3 regions of the Peribacillus sp. GL_122 genome follow, and region 1 is predicted to be linked to each of the others. Evidence: a T-box and tRNA genes for the amino acid it is inferred to sense, from the RefSeq annotation. Region 1 holds a T-box; the other regions hold tRNA genes.
The links. The T-box of region 1 lies ahead of thrS (threonine--tRNA ligase). A T-box ahead of a tRNA ligase gene usually reads a tRNA of that ligase, here a tRNA-Thr.
Positions count from the first base shown of each region.

Region 2: it encodes a tRNA-Thr, which carries the amino acid that the T-box ahead of thrS (threonine--tRNA ligase) is inferred to sense. The anticodon was not compared.
Region 3: it encodes a tRNA-Thr, which carries the amino acid that the T-box ahead of thrS (threonine--tRNA ligase) is inferred to sense. The anticodon was not compared.

Region 1 is NZ_CM174415.1:4,530,694-4,537,191, forward strand. Features, by position in the region: gene AC3ISB_RS21935 (MFS transporter) at 1-793, opposite strand, end outside; gene AC3ISB_RS21940 (LysE family transporter) at 1,124-1,750, shown strand; gene thrS (threonine--tRNA ligase) at 2,450-4,357, opposite strand; T-box leader at 4,417-4,638, opposite strand; T-box leader at 4,670-4,893, opposite strand; T-box leader at 4,924-5,147, opposite strand; gene AC3ISB_RS21950 (hypothetical protein) at 5,269-5,544, shown strand; gene AC3ISB_RS21955 (DUF7010 family protein) at 5,589-6,194, opposite strand.
Region 2 is NZ_CM174415.1:784,846-791,343, forward strand. Features, by position in the region: rRNA gene AC3ISB_RS03735 (23S ribosomal RNA) at 1-2,485, shown strand, start outside; rRNA gene rrf (5S ribosomal RNA) at 2,602-2,717, shown strand; tRNA gene AC3ISB_RS03745 (tRNA-Asn) at 2,727-2,801, shown strand; tRNA gene AC3ISB_RS03750 (tRNA-Ser) at 2,807-2,898, shown strand; tRNA gene AC3ISB_RS03755 (tRNA-Glu) at 2,909-2,983, shown strand; tRNA gene AC3ISB_RS03760 (tRNA-Val) at 2,999-3,074, shown strand; tRNA gene AC3ISB_RS03765 (tRNA-Met) at 3,179-3,252, shown strand; tRNA gene AC3ISB_RS03770 (tRNA-Asp) at 3,258-3,333, shown strand; tRNA gene AC3ISB_RS03775 (tRNA-Phe) at 3,346-3,421, shown strand; tRNA gene AC3ISB_RS03780 (tRNA-Thr) at 3,429-3,504, shown strand; tRNA gene AC3ISB_RS03785 (tRNA-Tyr) at 3,521-3,604, shown strand; tRNA gene AC3ISB_RS03790 (tRNA-Trp) at 3,611-3,684, shown strand; tRNA gene AC3ISB_RS03795 (tRNA-His) at 3,702-3,777, shown strand; tRNA gene AC3ISB_RS03800 (tRNA-Gln) at 3,815-3,889, shown strand; tRNA gene AC3ISB_RS03805 (tRNA-Gly) at 3,893-3,967, shown strand; tRNA gene AC3ISB_RS03810 (tRNA-Cys) at 3,976-4,049, shown strand; tRNA gene AC3ISB_RS03815 (tRNA-Leu) at 4,058-4,138, shown strand; gene AC3ISB_RS03820 (DUF6241 domain-containing protein) at 5,117-5,659, opposite strand; gene AC3ISB_RS03825 (hypothetical protein) at 6,308-6,498, shown strand, end outside.
Region 3 is NZ_CM174415.1:5,153,122-5,159,619, reverse strand. Features, by position in the region: rRNA gene AC3ISB_RS25100 (23S ribosomal RNA) at 1-1,368, shown strand, start outside; rRNA gene rrf (5S ribosomal RNA) at 1,487-1,602, shown strand; tRNA gene AC3ISB_RS25090 (tRNA-Val) at 1,613-1,688, shown strand; tRNA gene AC3ISB_RS25085 (tRNA-Thr) at 1,699-1,774, shown strand; tRNA gene AC3ISB_RS25080 (tRNA-Lys) at 1,795-1,870, shown strand; tRNA gene AC3ISB_RS25075 (tRNA-Leu) at 1,879-1,960, shown strand; tRNA gene AC3ISB_RS25070 (tRNA-Gly) at 1,969-2,043, shown strand; tRNA gene AC3ISB_RS25065 (tRNA-Leu) at 2,056-2,144, shown strand; tRNA gene AC3ISB_RS25060 (tRNA-Arg) at 2,154-2,230, shown strand; tRNA gene AC3ISB_RS25055 (tRNA-Pro) at 2,242-2,318, shown strand; tRNA gene AC3ISB_RS25050 (tRNA-Ala) at 2,336-2,411, shown strand; tRNA gene AC3ISB_RS25045 (tRNA-Met) at 2,440-2,516, shown strand; tRNA gene AC3ISB_RS25040 (tRNA-Ile) at 2,527-2,603, shown strand; tRNA gene AC3ISB_RS25035 (tRNA-Ser) at 2,625-2,717, shown strand; tRNA gene AC3ISB_RS25030 (tRNA-Met) at 2,822-2,895, shown strand; tRNA gene AC3ISB_RS25025 (tRNA-Asp) at 2,902-2,977, shown strand; tRNA gene AC3ISB_RS25020 (tRNA-Phe) at 3,001-3,076, shown strand; tRNA gene AC3ISB_RS25015 (tRNA-His) at 3,094-3,169, shown strand; tRNA gene AC3ISB_RS25010 (tRNA-Gly) at 3,174-3,247, shown strand; tRNA gene AC3ISB_RS25005 (tRNA-Ile) at 3,253-3,329, shown strand; tRNA gene AC3ISB_RS25000 (tRNA-Asn) at 3,340-3,414, shown strand; tRNA gene AC3ISB_RS24995 (tRNA-Ser) at 3,416-3,506, shown strand; tRNA gene AC3ISB_RS24990 (tRNA-Glu) at 3,510-3,581, shown strand; gene AC3ISB_RS24985 (TraR/DksA C4-type zinc finger protein) at 3,623-4,372, opposite strand; gene AC3ISB_RS24980 (1,4-dihydroxy-2-naphthoate polyprenyltransferase) at 4,519-5,439, opposite strand; gene AC3ISB_RS24975 (isochorismate synthase) at 5,739-6,498, shown strand, end outside.

The DNA of each region.
Region 1 (6,498 bases):
TCACTAAACCTTTTTTGACTCCATGCAAATCATGGATTTTTTCCAGATTATCAGACAAAAAGAAAAGAACGCCGAACAAAACCAACATGACAAATACACCAATCAGGAAAACTGTATATAACCATTTTCCTTCCTGCTTGAATATTTTTTTCGTATCCTGCCAAAATTCTTTGAATTTCTTCGGATCATCCTTTTCCTTTGGTACCTTTATAAAGAAAAAGACCAAGACAATAGATATTAAACTGAAGAATGAAATCGAGAAGAATGGTAAAAACCAGATAAATGCAGCAAACAGGGAACCCAATATTGGACTAAGCACTTTCCCAAATGTATTCGAGGTTTCTATGATACCCAGACAAGAACTCGTTTTTTCATCATCATCCTTGTATAAATCCCCCACCAGAGGCAAAATGATAGGCGAGGCACCAGATGCCCCAATCCCCTGCAATACCCTCCCGATGATGATCCATGTATAGGGATTTTCCATTTTCCATGAAGCATAACCTGCGACCAAGCCACCAATAAGGGCTAGGATCAGACTTGGCAGGATCACCATCTTCCGTCCGAATCGATCTGATAAATAACCTGCTATGGGAATTAAAAAAATGGATGCAACGGAATAGCTTGTTATTACCATGCTTGATTGAAATGAAGATATCCCCACCTTATCCTCGAAAATGGGCAAAACCGGGATAAGCATTGAATTTCCAAGTGTCATCACCAATGGAATTGATGCCATACTGATCAGGCACCACACGCTTACATCTTTATTTTGCTTCTCATGACCTTCCATACTTACACTCCTCATCCATTATAAAAGCAACTTATTGCATAAAAGGTAACCATTTGTGAAATCAATATGTTTTGCATCATTTTTTAGATGTCTTAAATTATTATGTTATAGCTTTGATGGATTTATTCAGTAGCGCTTTTCCCAAAATTACCCCTTTTGACCTTTAAAATATTCTTCTCTTTTTTTTTACATTTGTTATCGACTAGGTGAACAGCAAACGAGACTATGATTCACCGTACCCACTCAAAAAAGGACTAAAAAGGTGGTACAAGTCCAATTGTTTGAATACATTCAAATAAGCGAAGATGTATCAAACGATGAGGTGATGAATTGGGTGTTTTTTTCAGCTATGTATTATTAGGTTTATCACTGGCGGCTCCTATCGGACCCATAAACGCTGCTCAATTGGACAAAGGAATCAAGAAGGGTTTTTGGCATGCCTGGATTTTTGGCTGGGGTGCCATTTTAGCGGATTTTGTTTTTATAGCCCTCGTCTTTTTCGGTGTCGTCCACTTTTTGGACAACCCCTTCATGAAGACATTTTTATGGCTTTTTGGATTTTTCGTCCTGACCTATACCGGAATCGAAAGTCTGCTAAGTGCAGGTAAGATTGAAGTGAATGCACGAAAAGCGAAAGATTCCCTTTTTTCTTCATTCCTGACAGGATTCATCATGTCCCTTTCGAATCCTTTATCCATTTTGTTTTGGCTGGGGATTTATGGATCCATTCTCGCAAACTCCGCTTCAAAATATGATATGGATCATTTACTTTTTTACAGTTCAGGTATCCTTGTCGGCCTCTTAACCTGGGATTTCGCAATGGCCATCATCGCCAGCACCTTCAGACGCTTTTTATCCAAACCCATTCTAATGGGCATCTCGATCATTTCGGGTATATCCCTTATAGGGATTGGCATTTACTTTGCCATCCAAGCAGCCAAGGTTTTATTTACATAAGCATTTACTCGTGAGTTCGTATTAAATAGATAAAACAGGCCGCCTATTTTATTATCCTTCTTTGTCCATGCCGGACACTTATCCCCCATTGTTCATAGCCTGAAAGGGTAAACACAAAGTATAATCACGGTTATTACTTTTATAATGTTCCATACTTTACTGTTCCATATTATTACGATAATTCTTATGCTAATTTGCCTTATTATGATGACAGACTGCCAGTACAAACACTGGTTCCAGTAACCACTATTCAGAGCCATTTAAACGCAGGCCGACAAGGTCATTGTTTCAGAGGTTTTTTGGGGTAACACCTTGCACACCTTTATTTTAATGGGGAAATAATGCTACTGGTATGGCACAGATACTTGAAGGTGGCATTCCAAATGAAGTTCATCATACAGATATAGTTGGATTACAATACCTAGGATTAACCTGCCCTGGCGGCGGGCACGGCAGCCCGGGTCGTAACTGTTTCCAGCAGTTCATTCCGGGCGTTGGCTGGGTATGGATTTGTAGATAGAAAAAAGACAGCCGGATTTATTCGGCTGTCTTTTTTTATCCAAACATTATCTAAGGAGCATTTACTCGTGAGTTTCGCGCATTTACTCGTGAGTTTCGTGCATTTACTCGTGAGTTTCGTGCATTTACTCGTGAGTTTCGTGCATTTACTCGTGAGTTCCGGATTAGGCTGCGTTCTTGTTAGATGCTGCGTTCTTTTATTTGCTGGGCCATTTTCTTGATGAACGTTTCTATTGCGACATTTTCAACTTCTTGTTCCCCGTATTTCCGGACATTCACTTCATTTTCTTTCTCTTCTTTATCTCCAAGAATCAGCATATATGGGATTTTTCCCAACTGTGCTTCCCTGACTTTATACCCCAGCTTTTCATTCCGATCATCAATTTTCACTCTTATGCCTTGATTCTTCAGTTCTTTTTGAACCTTTAAACAATAATTCAAATGAACTTGTGAGACAGGGATGATCTGTACTTGCACCGGGGCAAGCCATGCCGGAAAAGCACCGGCAAAGTGTTCTATCAGAATTCCAAAAAAACGATCGATCGATCCAAAAATGGCACGATGAATGACGACCGGACGAACTTTTTCATTATTTTCATCGATGTAATTCAGATCAAATTTGTCGGGCATTTGAAAATCAAGCTGGATTGTTGCACATTGGTGGCTTCGTTTTAATGCATCTTTAATATGAAAATCAATTTTCGGTCCATAAAATGCTCCGTCCCCTTCATTTACTTGATAATGTATCCCGATGCTTTCCAGAACATTTTTCAAGGCTGTTTCAGAAGCTTCCCAAAGGGAATCATCGCCCATTGAATCCTCTGGACGCGTCGAGAGCTCCACGGAATACTCGAATCCAAAAGTGCGATACACCTTATCAATCAGATGAAACACTTGTTTAATTTCGCTTTCGATTTGATCCTGCCGAACATAGATGTGGGCATCATCCTGACAAAATGTACGGACCCGCAGCATCCCGTTCAATGCACCGCTATATTCATGACGGTGGACTTGACCGAATTCGGCCATCCGGATTGGCAAATCCCTGTAAGAATAAAGACTGTTTTTGAAAATAAGCATATGACCCGGACAGTTCATTGGCTTCATCGCGAATTTTGTTTGATCCACCTCAGTGAAGTACATATTCTCATGGTAATGATCCCAGTGACCCGATTGTTCCCATAACCGCTGGTTCATCATGAAAGGAGTCCGAACTTCGTCGTAATCAGCTTCAGTCTGAAGCTCCCGCGAGAATTTCTCCAATTCATTTCTAACGATTTGCCCTTTCGGTAAATAAAACGGCATTCCAGGGGCTTCCTCCGAAAACATGAATAACTCCAACTGCTTCCCTAATTTACGGTGATCACGTTTGGCTGCTTCTTCCAGGAATTCAAAGTATTCCTGTAGATCCTTTTTCTTTCGGAATGCCACGCCATACACCCTTTGAAGAACTTCATTTTGATTGTCTCCCCGCCAATAGGCACCAGATACACGAGTCAATTTGAACGATTTTACAAATGATGTGGATGGAAGGTGCGGCCCTCTGCAAAGATCGACGAATTCCCCCTGTTGATAGAGCGTTAATTTTTGACCATTAGGGATGTTCTTTGCTATATCCAACTTGAATGACTCCCCTCTGCCCTCGAATAACTTCACAGCTTCTTCATAAGTCACTTCGATCCTTTTGATTTCCAGATTTTCACTTATGATATGTTCCATCTCTTTTTCAATAGCTTGTAGATCTTCTGGGCTCAAAGGATGGTCTAACTTAAAATCATAGTAAAAACCATCTTCCACGACTGGCCCCATTCCTAATTCCACATTTTGGTACAATCTTTTCACTGCCTGCGCCAAAACATGCGCCGATGTATGTCGTAATACTTGTAATCCTTCATCCGAATCCAGAGTCAAAATCGATAGTTCTGCATCATCATTCAGCTTGTGACTTAGATCAACCAGTTGCTTATCCAGTTTTCCTGCTACTGCCTTTTTCCTTAAACTTGAACTGATGGACCCTGCCACACTTTCCACTGTCATCCCTTGCGGATATTCCTTTTGCTGCCCATCCGGGAATTGAACTTTAATCATTTTTTCACCCATCACATAAACACCCCTTTTTAAGTAATAAAAAACGCACCCATCCCTAAGTAAGGGACGAGTGCGTTTACCCGTGGTTCCACCCAATTTCCCATAAGCAAGAAACACTCATGGCTCTGGAGCTTGTAACGCAGCTTAGACGATATCAGTTACTTTTGTTCACCGATATAGCTCAAAGGCGGTAAAACATTTTCCTAAGCCAGGAAGTTCGCAGCTTCTCTTCCCTCTCTGAAGACCGTAAAAATGATTCATGTCCTTATCATGGCAATATTTTTATATATAAAAAAACGCACCCATCCCTAAGTAAGGGACGAGTGCGTTTATACCCGTGATTCCACCCAATTTCCCATAAGCAAGAAACACTCATGGCTCTGGAGCTTGTAACGCAGCTTAGACGATATCAGTTACTCTTGTTCACCGATATAGCTCAAAGGCGGTAAATCAGTTCCCTAAGCCAGGAAGTTCGCAGCTGCCCTTCCCTCTCTGAAGACCGTAAAAATGATTCATGTCCTTATCATGGCAATAATTATAATAATAAAAAACGCACCCATCCCTAAGTAAGGGACGAGTGCGTTTATACCCGTGATTCCACCCAATTTCCCATAAGCAAGAAACACTCATGGCTCTGGAGCTTGTAACGCAGCTTAGACGATATCAGTTACTCTTGTTCACCGATATGGCTCAAAGGCGGTAAAACATTTTCCTAAGCCAGGAAGTTCGCAGCTTCTCTTCCCTCTCTGAAGACCGTAAAAATGATTCATGTCCTTATCAATGCTTCTAAAATGAAAATGGATTTTTATATTGTTATATATATTACAATATATTCCCATAAGTGACAACCTCAAATTTTTTAATTTCATTGCAAACACCGAATTGGTATAATTAGTAAAAAAGGAGTCTCTATGAAACGTTTAAGCAATTGGTCTATCGTATTTGCAGTGATTGGTACACTATCATTTTGCTGTTCCCTTGCTTTACCAAAAGCCTCCGAGCAGCTTATGATTTCGGGATTCGGTGCGTTAGTTATTGGTATGTTATGCAGTTTCGGGGCCATGTATAAAAATGAAAAAGGAAAGTCGAAATTTTTGGCTGTGGCTGCATTCTTTCTTTTAAGTTTCATTCTCGTTTGGAATGAACCATTTCAAATTGTCAGGCTCTTGACCTGGATGAAAAATTAATCAAAATGAAAAACCCGTTTGCCATGACGGGTTTTTTGATTGGTTCAATCTTCATCGGCTATCGTTCGATTTGATTTCTTTAATCTAAGCCATAGCGCAAGTCCAGTGGACCAAAGAATTAGCGCGCATCCAAAGCCGAGCAATGATAACGGTGCAAGGATTTGATGCTCCCCAAACATGACAGTATCTGGCACAATAAGCAATGTGATAAGCGCCAATAAACAGAGAAGCACTCCTGTTGCATAGTAAACCTTGATTTGGAAAAGTGACGCCAAAGGTAAAAAATGAATCCCTACAATAATGGCGATGACTCCCGGTATAAGATCGGTCTGATTGATCAAGTTACAGACGGCAATGGCAATCCCAATCAGCACCGCTTCGGCAATGAAGACCATATTAAACAAAAATCCGATACGCTTCAGACGCCTAGCCCCATTTTCTGAAACTTGATTGGACATTTTTTGTGATGCATGAATTAATGAAATGCCTTCGATAACCATTATGATTCCTACGATTATGGCTGCGAGTTCCACGTAGGGAACCCCCCACCCCTGCAATCCCATTATACCAGTACCTGCCCACAGTGTACCGAAGACCGCCATGAAAATGACTCCAATTCCAGAACCGCGATAAGCCTCTTTCATCCTCATTTTCCTTTCATCCACAGTAATAAAAGTACATAGATTAATAGTATTGCACACCTTCCCCAATTATTCAGTTATAAAAAATGGTTTATTGAAAAAATTACCATGATGCGAATTTTAATAGAAAATTGCCGCTTTAGTCGATATAACTGGATTTTCGTCGATATATCTCTATTTTCGGAGATATAACTGGAATTTCGTCGATATATTTCTACTTTCGACGATATAATTGCCGTTTTCGTCGATATAATCCTATTTTCGGAGATATAACTGGATTTTCGTCCGATATCGTCTAATTAAAGTCCATAAA
Region 2 (6,498 bases), 2.0 Mb from region 1:
GCAGGGAGGACCATCTCCCAAGGCTAAATACTCCCTAGTGACCGATAGTGAACCAGTACCGTGAGGGAAAGGTGAAAAGCACCCCGGAAGGGGAGTGAAATAGATCCTGAAACCGTGTGCCTACAAGTAGTCAAAGCCCGTTAATGGGTAATGGCGTGCCTTTTGTAGAATGAACCGGCGAGTTACGATTTCATGCGAGGTTAAGTTGATGAGACGGAGCCGCAGCGAAAGCGAGTCTGAATAGGGCGAATGAGTATGAGGTCGTAGACCCGAAACCAGGTGATCTACCCATGTCCAGGGTGAAGTTCAGGTAACACTGAATGGAGGCCCGAACCCACGCACGTTGAAAAGTGCGGGGATGAGGTGTGGGTAGCGGAGAAATTCCAATCGAACCTGGAGATAGCTGGTTCTCTCCGAAATAGCTTTAGGGCTAGCCTCAAGATGAGAGTATTGGAGGTAGAGCACTGATTGGACTAGGGGCCCCCAACGGGTTACCGAATTCAGTCAAACTCCGAATGCCAAATACTTATTCTTGGGAGTCAGACTGCGAGTGATAAGATCCGTAGTCGAAAGGGAAACAGCCCAGACCACCAGCTAAGGTCCCAAAGTATACGTTAAGTGGAAAAGGATGTGGAGTTGCTTAGACAACCAGGATGTTGGCTTAGAAGCAGCCACCATTTAAAGAGTGCGTAATAGCTCACTGGTCGAGTGACTCCGCGCCGAAAATGTACCGGGGCTAAACGTATCACCGAAGCTGTGGATTGACACCATTAGGTGTCGATGGTAGGAGAGCGTTCTAAGGGCGTTGAAGTCAGACCGGAAGGACTGGTGGAGCGCTTAGAAGTGAGAATGCCGGTATGAGTAGCGAAAGAAGGGTGAGAATCCCTTCCACCGAATGCCTAAGGTTTCCTGAGGAAGGCTCGTCCGCTCAGGGTTAGTCGGGACCTAAGCCGAGGCCGAAAGGCGTAGGCGATGGACAACAGGTTGATATTCCTGTACCACCTATACATCGTTTGAACGATGGGGGGACGCAGAAGGATAGGGTAAGCGCGCTGTTGGATATGCGCGTCCAAGCAGTTAGGCCGGAAACGAGGCAAATCCCGTTTCCATTAAGGCGGAGCTGTGATGGCGAGGGAAATATAGTACCGAAGTTCCTGATTCCACGCTGCCAAGAAAAGCCTCTAGTGAGATGTAAGGTGCCCGTACCGCAAACCGACACAGGTAGGCGAGGAGAGAATCCTAAGGTGTGCGAGAGAACTCTCGTTAAGGAACTCGGCAAAATGACCCCGTAACTTCGGGAGAAGGGGTGCTTTTTAGGGTGAATAGCCCAGAAAAGCCGCAGTGAATAGGCCCAGGCGACTGTTTAGCAAAAACACAGGTCTCTGCGAAGCCGCAAGGCGAAGTATAGGGGCTGACACCTGCCCGGTGCTGGAAGGTTAAGGGGAGAGGTTAGCGCAAGCGAAGCTTTGAACCGAAGCCCCAGTAAACGGCGGCCGTAACTATAACGGTCCTAAGGTAGCGAAATTCCTTGTCGGGTAAGTTCCGACCCGCACGAAAGGTGTAACGATCTGGGCACTGTCTCAACGAGAGACTCGGTGAAATTATAGTACCTGTGAAGATGCAGGTTACCCGCGACAGGACGGAAAGACCCCGTGGAGCTTTACTGCAGCCTGATATTGAATTTTGGTACAGCTTGTACAGGATAGGTAGGAGCCTGAGAAGCCGGAGCGCTAGCTTCGGTGGAGGCGTTGGTGGGATACTACCCTGGCTGTATTGAAATTCTAACCCGCGCCCCTTATCGGGGTGGGAGACAGTGTCAGGTGGGCAGTTTGACTGGGGCGGTCGCCTCCTAAAGAGTAACGGAGGCGCCCAAAGGTTCCCTCAGAATGGTTGGAAATCATTCGTAGAGTGTAAAGGCACAAGGGAGCTTGACTGCGAGACCTACAAGTCGAGCAGGGACGAAAGTCGGGCTTAGTGATCCGGTGGTTCCGCATGGAAGGGCCATCGCTCAACGGATAAAAGCTACCCCGGGGATAACAGGCTTATCTCCCCCAAGAGTCCACATCGACGGGGAGGTTTGGCACCTCGATGTCGGCTCATCGCATCCTGGGGCTGTAGTCGGTCCCAAGGGTTGGGCTGTTCGCCCATTAAAGCGGTACGCGAGCTGGGTTCAGAACGTCGTGAGACAGTTCGGTCCCTATCCGTCGCGGGCGCAGGAAATTTGAGAGGAGCTGTCCTTAGTACGAGAGGACCGGGATGGACGCACCGCTGGTGTACCAGTTGTCTTGCCAAAGGCATAGCTGGGTAGCTACGTGCGGACGGGATAAGTGCTGAAAGCATCTAAGCATGAAGCCCCCCTCAAGATGAGATTTCCCATGGCGCAAGCTAGTAAGATCCCTGAAAGATGATCAGGTTGATAGGTCAGAGGTGGAAGCGTGGCGACATGTGGAGCTGACTGATACTAATAGATCGAGGACTTAACCAACGCTTTAAAAAAATGAAATACCTTCTTATTATCTAGTTTTGAAGGAATGAAAATTTCTTCTTGCATTTTCTCAAAAAGATGTTATACTAATATATGTCTTGAAAATGCTAACAATGTTTGGTGACGATAGCGAAGAGGTCACACCCGTTCCCATTCCGAACACGGCAGTTAAGCTCTTCAGCGCCGATGGTAGTTGGGGGTTTCCCCCTGTGAGAGTAGGACGTCGCCAAGCTTATATTGTTCCGCAGTAGCTCAGTGGTAGAGCATTCGGCTGTTAACCGAACGGTCGTAGGTTCGAGTCCTACCTGCGGAGCCATTATTGGAGAGCTGTCCGAGTGGCCGAAGGAGCACGATTGGAAATCGTGTAGACGGGTAACCCTGTCTCAAGGGTTCAAATCCCTTGCTCTCCGCCATTTTATACCTGGCCCGTTGGTCAAGCGGTTAAGACACCGCCCTTTCACGGCGGTAACACGGGTTCGAATCCCGTACGGGTCACCATTAAGACAACATATTGGAGGATTAGCTCAGCTGGGAGAGCATCTGCCTTACAAGCAGAGGGTCGGCGGTTCGATCCCGTCATCCTCCACCATTTTTCAATAAGAACAAGTTGTTTCTACATAATGGGTTTGATTATCCATCCTATTGAAACGCTAAACACGAAAACTTGATTCCTAATAGCAACATTATTAACGTCGCGGGGTGGAGCAGTCCGGTAGCTCGTCGGGCTCATAACCCGAAGGTCGCAGGTTCAAATCCTGTCCCCGCAATCTATGGTCCCGTGGTGTAGCGGTTAACATGCCTGCCTGTCACGCAGGAGATCGCGGGTTCGATTCCCGTCGGGACCGCCATTTTCATTGTTTGGCTCAGTAGCTCAGTCGGTAGAGCAAAGGACTGAAAATCCTTGTGTCGGCGGTTCGATTCCGTCCTGAGCCACCATTGTAGTGCCGGTGTAGCTCAACTGGTAGAGCAACTGACTTGTAATCAGTAGGTTGGGGGTTCAAGTCCTCTTGCCGGCACCATGTTTCATCCATATGCGGAGGGGTAGCGAAGTGGCTAAACGCGGCGGACTGTAAATCCGCTCCTTAGGGTTCGGCAGTTCGAATCTGCCCCCCTCCACCATCTTATAGGGGTATAGTTTAAAGGTAGAACAGAGGTCTCCAAAACCTCCAGTGTGGGTTCGAGTCCTACTACCCCTGCCAATTTCAATCTTATAATGGCGGTTGTGGCGAAGTGGTTAACGCACCTGATTGTGGTTCAGGCATTCGTGGGTTCGATTCCCATCAGTCGCCCCATTTTTCAATAAATGTGATATAATGAATACAACGTTAATGGGCTATAGCCAAGCGGTAAGGCAACGGATTTTGATTCCGTCATGCGAAGGTTCGATCCCTTCTAGCCCAGCCATATGCGAAAGTAGTTCAGTGGTAGAATACAACCTTGCCAAGGTTGGGGTCGCGGGTTCGAATCCCGTCTTTCGCTCCAAAAACGTTGGCGGCATAGCCAAGCGGTAAGGCAGAGGTCTGCAAAACCTTTACCACCGGTTCGATTCCGGTTGCCGCCTCCAACATACATGCCGGTGTGGCGGAATTGGCAGACGCGCACGACTCAAAATCGTGTTCCTCTGGAGTGCCGGTTCGACCCCGGCCACCGGTATCACATACGTTAATATAAACGTCGATTTGACGGCAATCTACCCGCAATGGTAGGTCGCCGTTTTTTCGTTGTATGCGCACGATTTTGTAGGTAAAAGTCGTACGCGGCGAATCGTACGCGCTGTATCGGGTAATTAACCGTACTGGAGTGGCGAAAATTGGCAAGGAAAAGAGTAATAACGATTTAGCAACGGAAGATATTTCGAAGCTGCGTGGGAGCATGCGGTCAGATTTCCTTGACTTCGACGACGCACTGGCGTTGTTTTTGAAGGATGGGGAAATAAGGAATATCCGTGAACATACGATAAAATACTACCGGAATGAGCTTTCGTCATTTCGACGCATTACACGATTAAATTAGACATAGCAAAGGCGGTCAATAATTGTTACCGAGAGTATTAAAAGGATAAGATACGGGATCATTCCGAAGTATTCCGAATACAGGGCGTATACCAGGGCTGAGGGGCGTTTCACCTGCACGGTGCTCCTCGTGGGTATAGGCGTCTGAAACTCCGGGGCTCAGCTTACCGTTTATGCAGTGTCCTATACACGGAATGGCCGACAGCATTATGCAGTATAGCGGGGTACATCGCCCTTATTAGCGTAGTATAAATCGCGTTAAATCAACGATGTTTACATAAGTGTATATTCGATAATAATCCGTTGTGCACAAACGTTGTTATGACGCGGTTTGTGTTGCATATCGACTGCCTCGAATGTCTATTATGTTAACTAGAATTGCGTGCTTCATACAACGAAATGAATAAAATAATAAAGCAATTCGTGTGCCAACGAAGACATATGCGTGTGTATCGGGAGTGGCAGCCGGGGTATGACCGATTTACCCCAAGGCAGGGGGCGAATATCTCTGAATCTGCTGAATTATAAATCCGCGAATCAAATTTTCACTTCGGGGGTCAGCGGAAATAGCCCCTATTGTTTATATTAATATAAACAATAGGGGCTCGATTTGTAATGACTATTCAAAGTTTGCTTTAATAAATTGGGCTTCTTCTTCAGGAGTAAGAGTTCCAGTAGCTTTACCGACATTTCCATTTTGTTCTCCCCAAAGGTAATTGTGATCTTCCACTATATTGTCGAAGTTTCCTTCTTTCCAGTTTCCTACGATTCTTAGCAATTCACTTTTATAGTCAATAACTTCGCTATCATTAATGAATTCATAGACTGCATTGATGTTTTCAGAATTCATTTCAAGGTTGTACCATTTTTCTTCAGAAACTACTTTTTGATGAGTCATACTGTGCATTGTTTTCATAACGTCTTCTCTTTTTGAAGATGGGCCAAGACCTAGTTCATATAGAATTTTTTCATTTTTTATTGTTTCTACTTCCGTATCTTCTTCTTCAGTTGTCTCGTATTCCACTTCCGTTGTCTCCAAAACAGGAGCCGTATCTTCTTGCTTTGCTTCATAATTTTTAGCGTTCTGATTGATTGTTATTATTACTGAAATAGCTGCTGCAGCTACTATAAGTCCAACCATTGACCATCTAAATTTATTCATTATAAGTTCCTCCGAGTCATAGTTCGATTATCACTCATTTCAGTTACATCCTTTTATGGATAAGCTAACCATTATGATAATAACATAAAATATTAACAAATAATCTTAAACTATTAAGTAACCATATGGATATAAAATTTTTTATTGGAAACCAATACAGAGTATCCTGAGACTACTGTTGACTATATGAACAGGCGCATTGGCGATACGTCCGTGTAAGTAGAAGAAGACCGCAAATTGGTCGCCTTTCTTCTATTGGAGTGCCGGTTCGACCCCGGCCACCGGTATCTTAGAACGACGATATAAAGCGGTTTTCCTTAATTGGAAAGCCGTTTTTTCGTGTCTTCACGGATTTTTAGTCGTGCGTTTTTATTTAGGCTATGTTAAATCAGAATGTTTTGATTTTCGCCCTAGAAAAAACGCCCACTGAAAGGGCGGTTGTTTGAACTAACGTTACCTGTTAGCGGAACAAAGCTGCCGATTGATCTCCGTGGCAACCTCGCGGTGAAGTTTATTCGATAAGAATCTAGCGACTCTCCCATTGCTTTAAAATGATAATTATTTCCTAGAAATTTATTAATAAAAAGCCGCGACAACTTCATGTACATCTGAATAATTTAATTTATGACATCAAAAGGAGGTGGTTGTATGAGTAATAAGCGTCCAGATGTAGTCATTATAGTAAGAGATGAAGAAAACTTTGAGAATATTGCTAAAATTGAAATAATCGGAAGCGCATCCCCGTGTAGAAAGTTCCTACGGGTAGGTGCTCCTATAAGTGATGTTGTATTATGTATGGTTAGGAATGGGTTTGTAAACGCTCAGGCTGAAAATGCTGT
Region 3 (6,498 bases), 620 kb from region 1:
GAGCTGTGATGGCGAGGGAAATATAGTACCGAAGTTCCTGATTCCACGCTGCCAAGAAAAGCCTCTAGTGAGATGTAAGGTGCCCGTACCGCAAACCGACACAGGTAGGCGAGGAGAGAATCCTAAGGTGTGCGAGAGAACTCTCGTTAAGGAACTCGGCAAAATGACCCCGTAACTTCGGGAGAAGGGGTGCTTTTTAGGGTGAATAGCCCAGAAAAGCCGCAGTGAATAGGCCCAGGCGACTGTTTAGCAAAAACACAGGTCTCTGCGAAGCCGCAAGGCGAAGTATAGGGGCTGACACCTGCCCGGTGCTGGAAGGTTAAGGGGAGAGGTTAGCGCAAGCGAAGCTTTGAACCGAAGCCCCAGTAAACGGCGGCCGTAACTATAACGGTCCTAAGGTAGCGAAATTCCTTGTCGGGTAAGTTCCGACCCGCACGAAAGGTGTAACGATCTGGGCACTGTCTCAACGAGAGACTCGGTGAAATTATAGTACCTGTGAAGATGCAGGTTACCCGCGACAGGACGGAAAGACCCCGTGGAGCTTTACTGCAGCCTGATATTGAATTTTGGTACAGCTTGTACAGGATAGGTAGGAGCCTGAGAAGCCGGAGCGCTAGCTTCGGTGGAGGCGTTGGTGGGATACTACCCTGGCTGTATTGAAATTCTAACCCGCGCCCCTTATCGGGGTGGGAGACAGTGTCAGGTGGGCAGTTTGACTGGGGCGGTCGCCTCCTAAAGAGTAACGGAGGCGCCCAAAGGTTCCCTCAGAATGGTTGGAAATCATTCGTAGAGTGTAAAGGCACAAGGGAGCTTGACTGCGAGACCTACAAGTCGAGCAGGGACGAAAGTCGGGCTTAGTGATCCGGTGGTTCCGCATGGAAGGGCCATCGCTCAACGGATAAAAGCTACCCCGGGGATAACAGGCTTATCTCCCCCAAGAGTCCACATCGACGGGGAGGTTTGGCACCTCGATGTCGGCTCATCGCATCCTGGGGCTGTAGTCGGTCCCAAGGGTTGGGCTGTTCGCCCATTAAAGCGGTACGCGAGCTGGGTTCAGAACGTCGTGAGACAGTTCGGTCCCTATCCGTCGCGGGCGCAGGAAATTTGAGAGGAGCTGTCCTTAGTACGAGAGGACCGGGATGGACGCACCGCTGGTGTACCAGTTGTCTTGCCAAAGGCATAGCTGGGTAGCTACGTGCGGACGGGATAAGTGCTGAAAGCATCTAAGCATGAAGCCCCCCTCAAGATGAGATTTCCCATGGCGCAAGCTAGTAAGATCCCTGAAAGATGATCAGGTTGATAGGTCAGAGGTGGAAGCGTGGCGACATGTGGAGCTGACTGATACTAATAGATCGAGGACTTAACCAAAGCTTTAAAAAAATGAAATACCTTCTTATTATCTAGTTTTGAAGGAATGAAAATTTCTTCTTGCATTTTCTCAAAAAGACGTTATAATAATATATGTCTTGAAAAAATGTTAAAATTGTTTGGTGACGATAGCGAAGAGGTCACACCCGTTCCCATTCCGAACACGGCAGTTAAGCTCTTCAGCGCCGATGGTAGTTGGGGGTTTCCCCCTGTGAGAGTAGGACGTCGCCAAGCAGTTTCATATGGAGGATTAGCTCAGCTGGGAGAGCATCTGCCTTACAAGCAGAGGGTCGGCGGTTCGATCCCGTCATCCTCCACCATTTTACACCTGCCGGTGTAGCTCAACTGGTAGAGCAACTGACTTGTAATCAGTAGGTTGGGGGTTCAAGTCCTCTTGCCGGCACCATTTTAAGATAGTACAAGCACGAGCCATTAGCTCAGTTGGTAGAGCATCTGACTTTTAATCAGAGGGTCGAAGGTTCGAATCCTTCATGGCTCACCATTTTATATGCGGGTGTGGCGGAATTGGCAGACGCACCAGACTTAGGATCTGGCGCCGCAAGGCGTGGGGGTTCAAGTCCCTTCACCCGCATCTTTCATGCGGAAGTAGTTCAGTGGTAGAATACAACCTTGCCAAGGTTGGGGTCGCGGGTTCGAATCCCGTCTTCCGCTCCACTTTTCGTATGTGCCGGGGTGGCGGAACTGGCAGACGCACAGGACTTAAAATCCTGCGGTAGGTGACTACCGTACCGGTTCGATTCCGGTCCTCGGCACCATCATAATATGCGCCCGTAGCTCAATTGGATAGAGCATCTGACTACGAATCAGAAGGTTGTAGGTTCGACTCCCGCCGGGCGCACCATGTTTTTATTGCGGGAAGTAGCTCAGCTTGGTAGAGCACTTGGTTTGGGACCAAGGGGTCGCAGGTTCGAATCCTGTCTTCCCGACCACGTGATTTTTAATGAATGGGGCCTTAGCTCAGCTGGGAGAGCGCCTGCCTTGCACGCAGGAGGTCAGCGGTTCGATCCCGCTAGGCTCCACCATTTTTCAATCAGATACTTATATTATATTGGCGGTGTAGCTCAGCTGGCTAGAGCGTACGGTTCATACCCGTGAGGTCGGGGGTTCGATCCCCTCCGCCGCTACCAATAAATATAAGGACCTTTAGCTCAGCTGGTTAGAGCAGACGGCTCATAACCGTCCGGTCGTAGGTTCGAGTCCTACAAGGTCCACCATATTCACTTTTCAAAAGCCATGGAGGTATACCCAAGTTCGGCTGAAGGGATCGGTCTTGAAAACCGACAGGGGAGTCAAATCCCGCGGGGGTTCGAATCCCTCTACCTCCTCCATTTTTTCAAAAAAGCAACAAGTTGTTTTGAAACACCCTTACATAATGGATGTGGACAAAACGATATACACGAAAACTTGATGCAAATCGTTTCATTATTACCGTCGCGGGGTGGAGCAGTCCGGTAGCTCGTCGGGCTCATAACCCGAAGGTCGCAGGTTCAAATCCTGTCCCCGCAATTATTAGGTCCCGTGGTGTAGCGGTTAACATGCCTGCCTGTCACGCAGGAGATCGCGGGTTCGATTCCCGTCGGGACCGCCATTCTTTAAATTTGATACATATGTGGCTCAGTAGCTCAGTCGGTAGAGCAAAGGACTGAAAATCCTTGTGTCGGCGGTTCGATTCCGTCCTGAGCCACCATATTTCAAAAAATTACGGCGATTGTGGCGAAGTGGTTAACGCACCTGATTGTGGTTCAGGCATTCGTGGGTTCGATTCCCATCAGTCGCCCCATTTCGCGGGTGTAGTTTAGTGGTAAAACCTCAGCCTTCCAAGCTGATGATGAGGGTTCGATTCCCTTCACCCGCTCCAAATATGGGCCTATAGCTCAGCTGGTTAGAGCGCACGCCTGATAAGCGTGAGGTCGATGGTTCGAGTCCATTTAGGCCCACCATATTCATTGTTCCGCAGTAGCTCAGTGGTAGAGCATTCGGCTGTTAACCGAACGGTCGTAGGTTCGAGTCCTACCTGCGGAGCCATGGGGAAGTACTCAAGAGGCTGAAGAGGCGCCCCTGCTAAGGGTGTAGGTCGCGCGAGCGGCGCGAGGGTTCAAATCCCTCCTTCTCCGCCAGTTGGCCCGTTGGTCAAGCGGTTAAGACACCGCCCTTTCACGGCGGTAACACGGGTTCGAATCCCGTACGGGTCATAACAAAAAAGGAAGCATACATTCATGTATGCTTCTTTTTTTCATTTCTTTTCATTGATATAACTATCTTTTTGTTTATAGGGAATGTCTCCAAGATTGGATTCTATATTTTCTTCTTCAAGTGTATCTTCATATTCCTTTTGCTTTTTGTTCGTTATATTCACTCTATTTTTTCCTTCGATATTATTTGCGGCAAATCCTTCATAGTCTTCAGGAAACCCGTTCGTTTCATCCTCGGTTTTATAAAGGTCATTATAATTATCATGATCTCCTGTGTAATCGGATGGTGTTTCGGATGTACCGAATTTGGCAACTTCACCAAAGCTATCTTCTTTATCCACCATTTTGATTCCATGACGATTTTCAAAATGATCACCCTTGGATGGAATCAGTATTTCCTCTTCCACAGGCCGGTCTTGTGAAAGTGGCCGTTCTGGGGCGTGCTCGACACAGTAGAGGGTGCTTGGGATCGCTTCAAGCCTCTCGATGGGGATTTCCCTATTGCAGGTTTTACAATGGCCATACGAACCTTCCTCCATGGCTTTCAAAGCTTCATCGATTTTCTCCATTTCGGATTGTGCATGCTCATCGAGTGCTTGATTCCGTTCCATCTCGAATAGTTCGGTTCCTAGGTCAGCAGGATGATTATCATAGGCTGATAATTCCCCTACGGATTCGGTCTGGCTTTTCTCCAGAACGGATTGTTCATCATTTTGAATTCTATTACTTAGCTCATTTTTTTCTTGAAGCAGTTCTTTTTGAAATTTTTGCGTTTGTTGTTTCGTTGCCATATCGGATTCACTCCTTCTAAAGTCTAAATCTCATTTTATAATGGTAGGATGGTTGTATTATCTATTACCCGAATCGGGGTATAGGAAAACAATATGGAACGGATGATAGAAAAAAAGGACTGAGCGATGAGCTCAGTCCTCGGAGATTATATAAGATAGCTGATGAATAATCCAATGGCCATGAGTAAGCCAAAGAAGGTGTTCGTTTGTGCCGTGGCTTTCATTGCTGGCACCATCGTGATCGGCTGCGTTTTACCTACGAAGCCTTTGATTGCGGCCAGGGCTTTCGGGATGCTTAGGAAGGCAAGGAGGATCCACGCCGTTACGCTTCCGGTAAGGACTAGCCCAACTAGCCATAGATAAGAGAAGGCGAACATGATTGCCATGAATGTCAAGGCGTTTTTCCGACCCATGACTACCGGCATCGTTTTGCGGCCATGTGCCTTATCTCCGTCATGGTCACGTAGGTTATTGGATAAGTTGATCAATCCGACCAATATTCCACTTGGAATGGCAATTAAGATAGCTGTTGAAGAAACATCACCGGTTTGAATGAAAAAGGCGATCAGGATTATCAAAAAGCCCATGAACAATCCAGAAAAAAGTTCCCCGAATGGTGTATATGAAATGGGCAGGGGGCCGCCTGTATAAAGATAGCCGACAAGCATGCAAACCAGTCCTACTGCAGCAAGCCACCAAGATGATGCGGCACAGATATAGATTCCAACTATCAAGGCGATGGCATACATGCCAAGGGCCAAGTTCATGATTAGTTTGGGGGTCATCCCATGACGGACGATCCCGCCGCCAATGCCTACGGATTCCTCCGTATCCAAGCCTCTCTTGAAATCATAGTATTCATTGAATAAATTGGTTGCAGCTTGAATCAGGATACTTGCAATCATCATGGCAGCGAATAATAACCAATTCACTCCATCTTCCAAAAGTGCAATAACAGTTCCAAGTAAGACTGGGACAAAAGCTGCGGTTAGTGTATGTGGACGAATTAACTCCCACCAAATCTTCCAGGTCCGTTTAAGGGGAAGTCCGTCGTATTCTGTTTGCATTATTTCTCTCCTCAAAATCATTATTGGTTCTCTCGAAATTATAACAAATATTGAAATGTTGCACAAAAGGTAATCCTAATAAATACAGGAAAAGTGGGCAAGGGTGATATTTGGAATTCATGGATGGGGCATTTCCAGAATCAAGGATATTTCTCTACATTCGCTAAGATTCATATAATAAGGAAAAAAGCAGGAAAGAATCGTTTGGTAAAGGGGCGTTTTATTGACATGAGGTTCAAGGGAGGTGTATCTTTAAATAGGTTAAAAAGCTTTTAAAATGTACATTTGGGGGGATTTTTTTGGCTATCTCAGAGGAAACTGAACAGTTTCAGGGACTGGCTTCAGCTATACAAAAGGCGAAGGACTTGAATGATCAAGTTCTATTCAGTCATATTAAGAAAGTTAATTGCAACAACCCCCTTTCATTTTATCAAGCTGGAAGAGAACGGTACGCGGGTGAGCGCTTTTTCTGGGAGGACCCTGCAAAGGAAATAACCATCACCGGTTTAGGCAATGTTAAGAAACTCAAAGCGGCATCGAATGCCGAACGTTATAGAGAAGTCGAAAAGAGCTGGATCAAACTGCAGAATACTGCTGTCAAAACAGGAGTGACCGATGTAGAAGCGACAGGTCCTATACTGTTTGGGGGCTTTTCTTTTGATTATGAAACTAACAGTACACTCCTGTGGAATCAGTTCGGGGACAACCTGTTTTATATACCTGCCTTCATGCTGTCAATAGTGGGGAATCAAGCTTACTTAACGACAAACTTACTTTGTTCGCCTGATGATTCAGAAAAACTCTTCATAGATATGATAAATGAACGGGAAGCTTTCCTTTTCGAAAGCTTGGATGGCAATGGATCGGGTGCAAATTCCCTTGTTATGCAGAGGGAAGTCGAACCTGAGAAATGGAAGCGGACGGTCGAAGAGGCTGTTCAGGAAATCAAGACGACAGATCTCGACAAGATCGTTTTGGCAAGGGAGCTTAGACTTGGTTTTGAACGTTCCATCGATTCAGGGAAAGTGCTTGAACAATTGATTGCTGAGCAGCCATTAA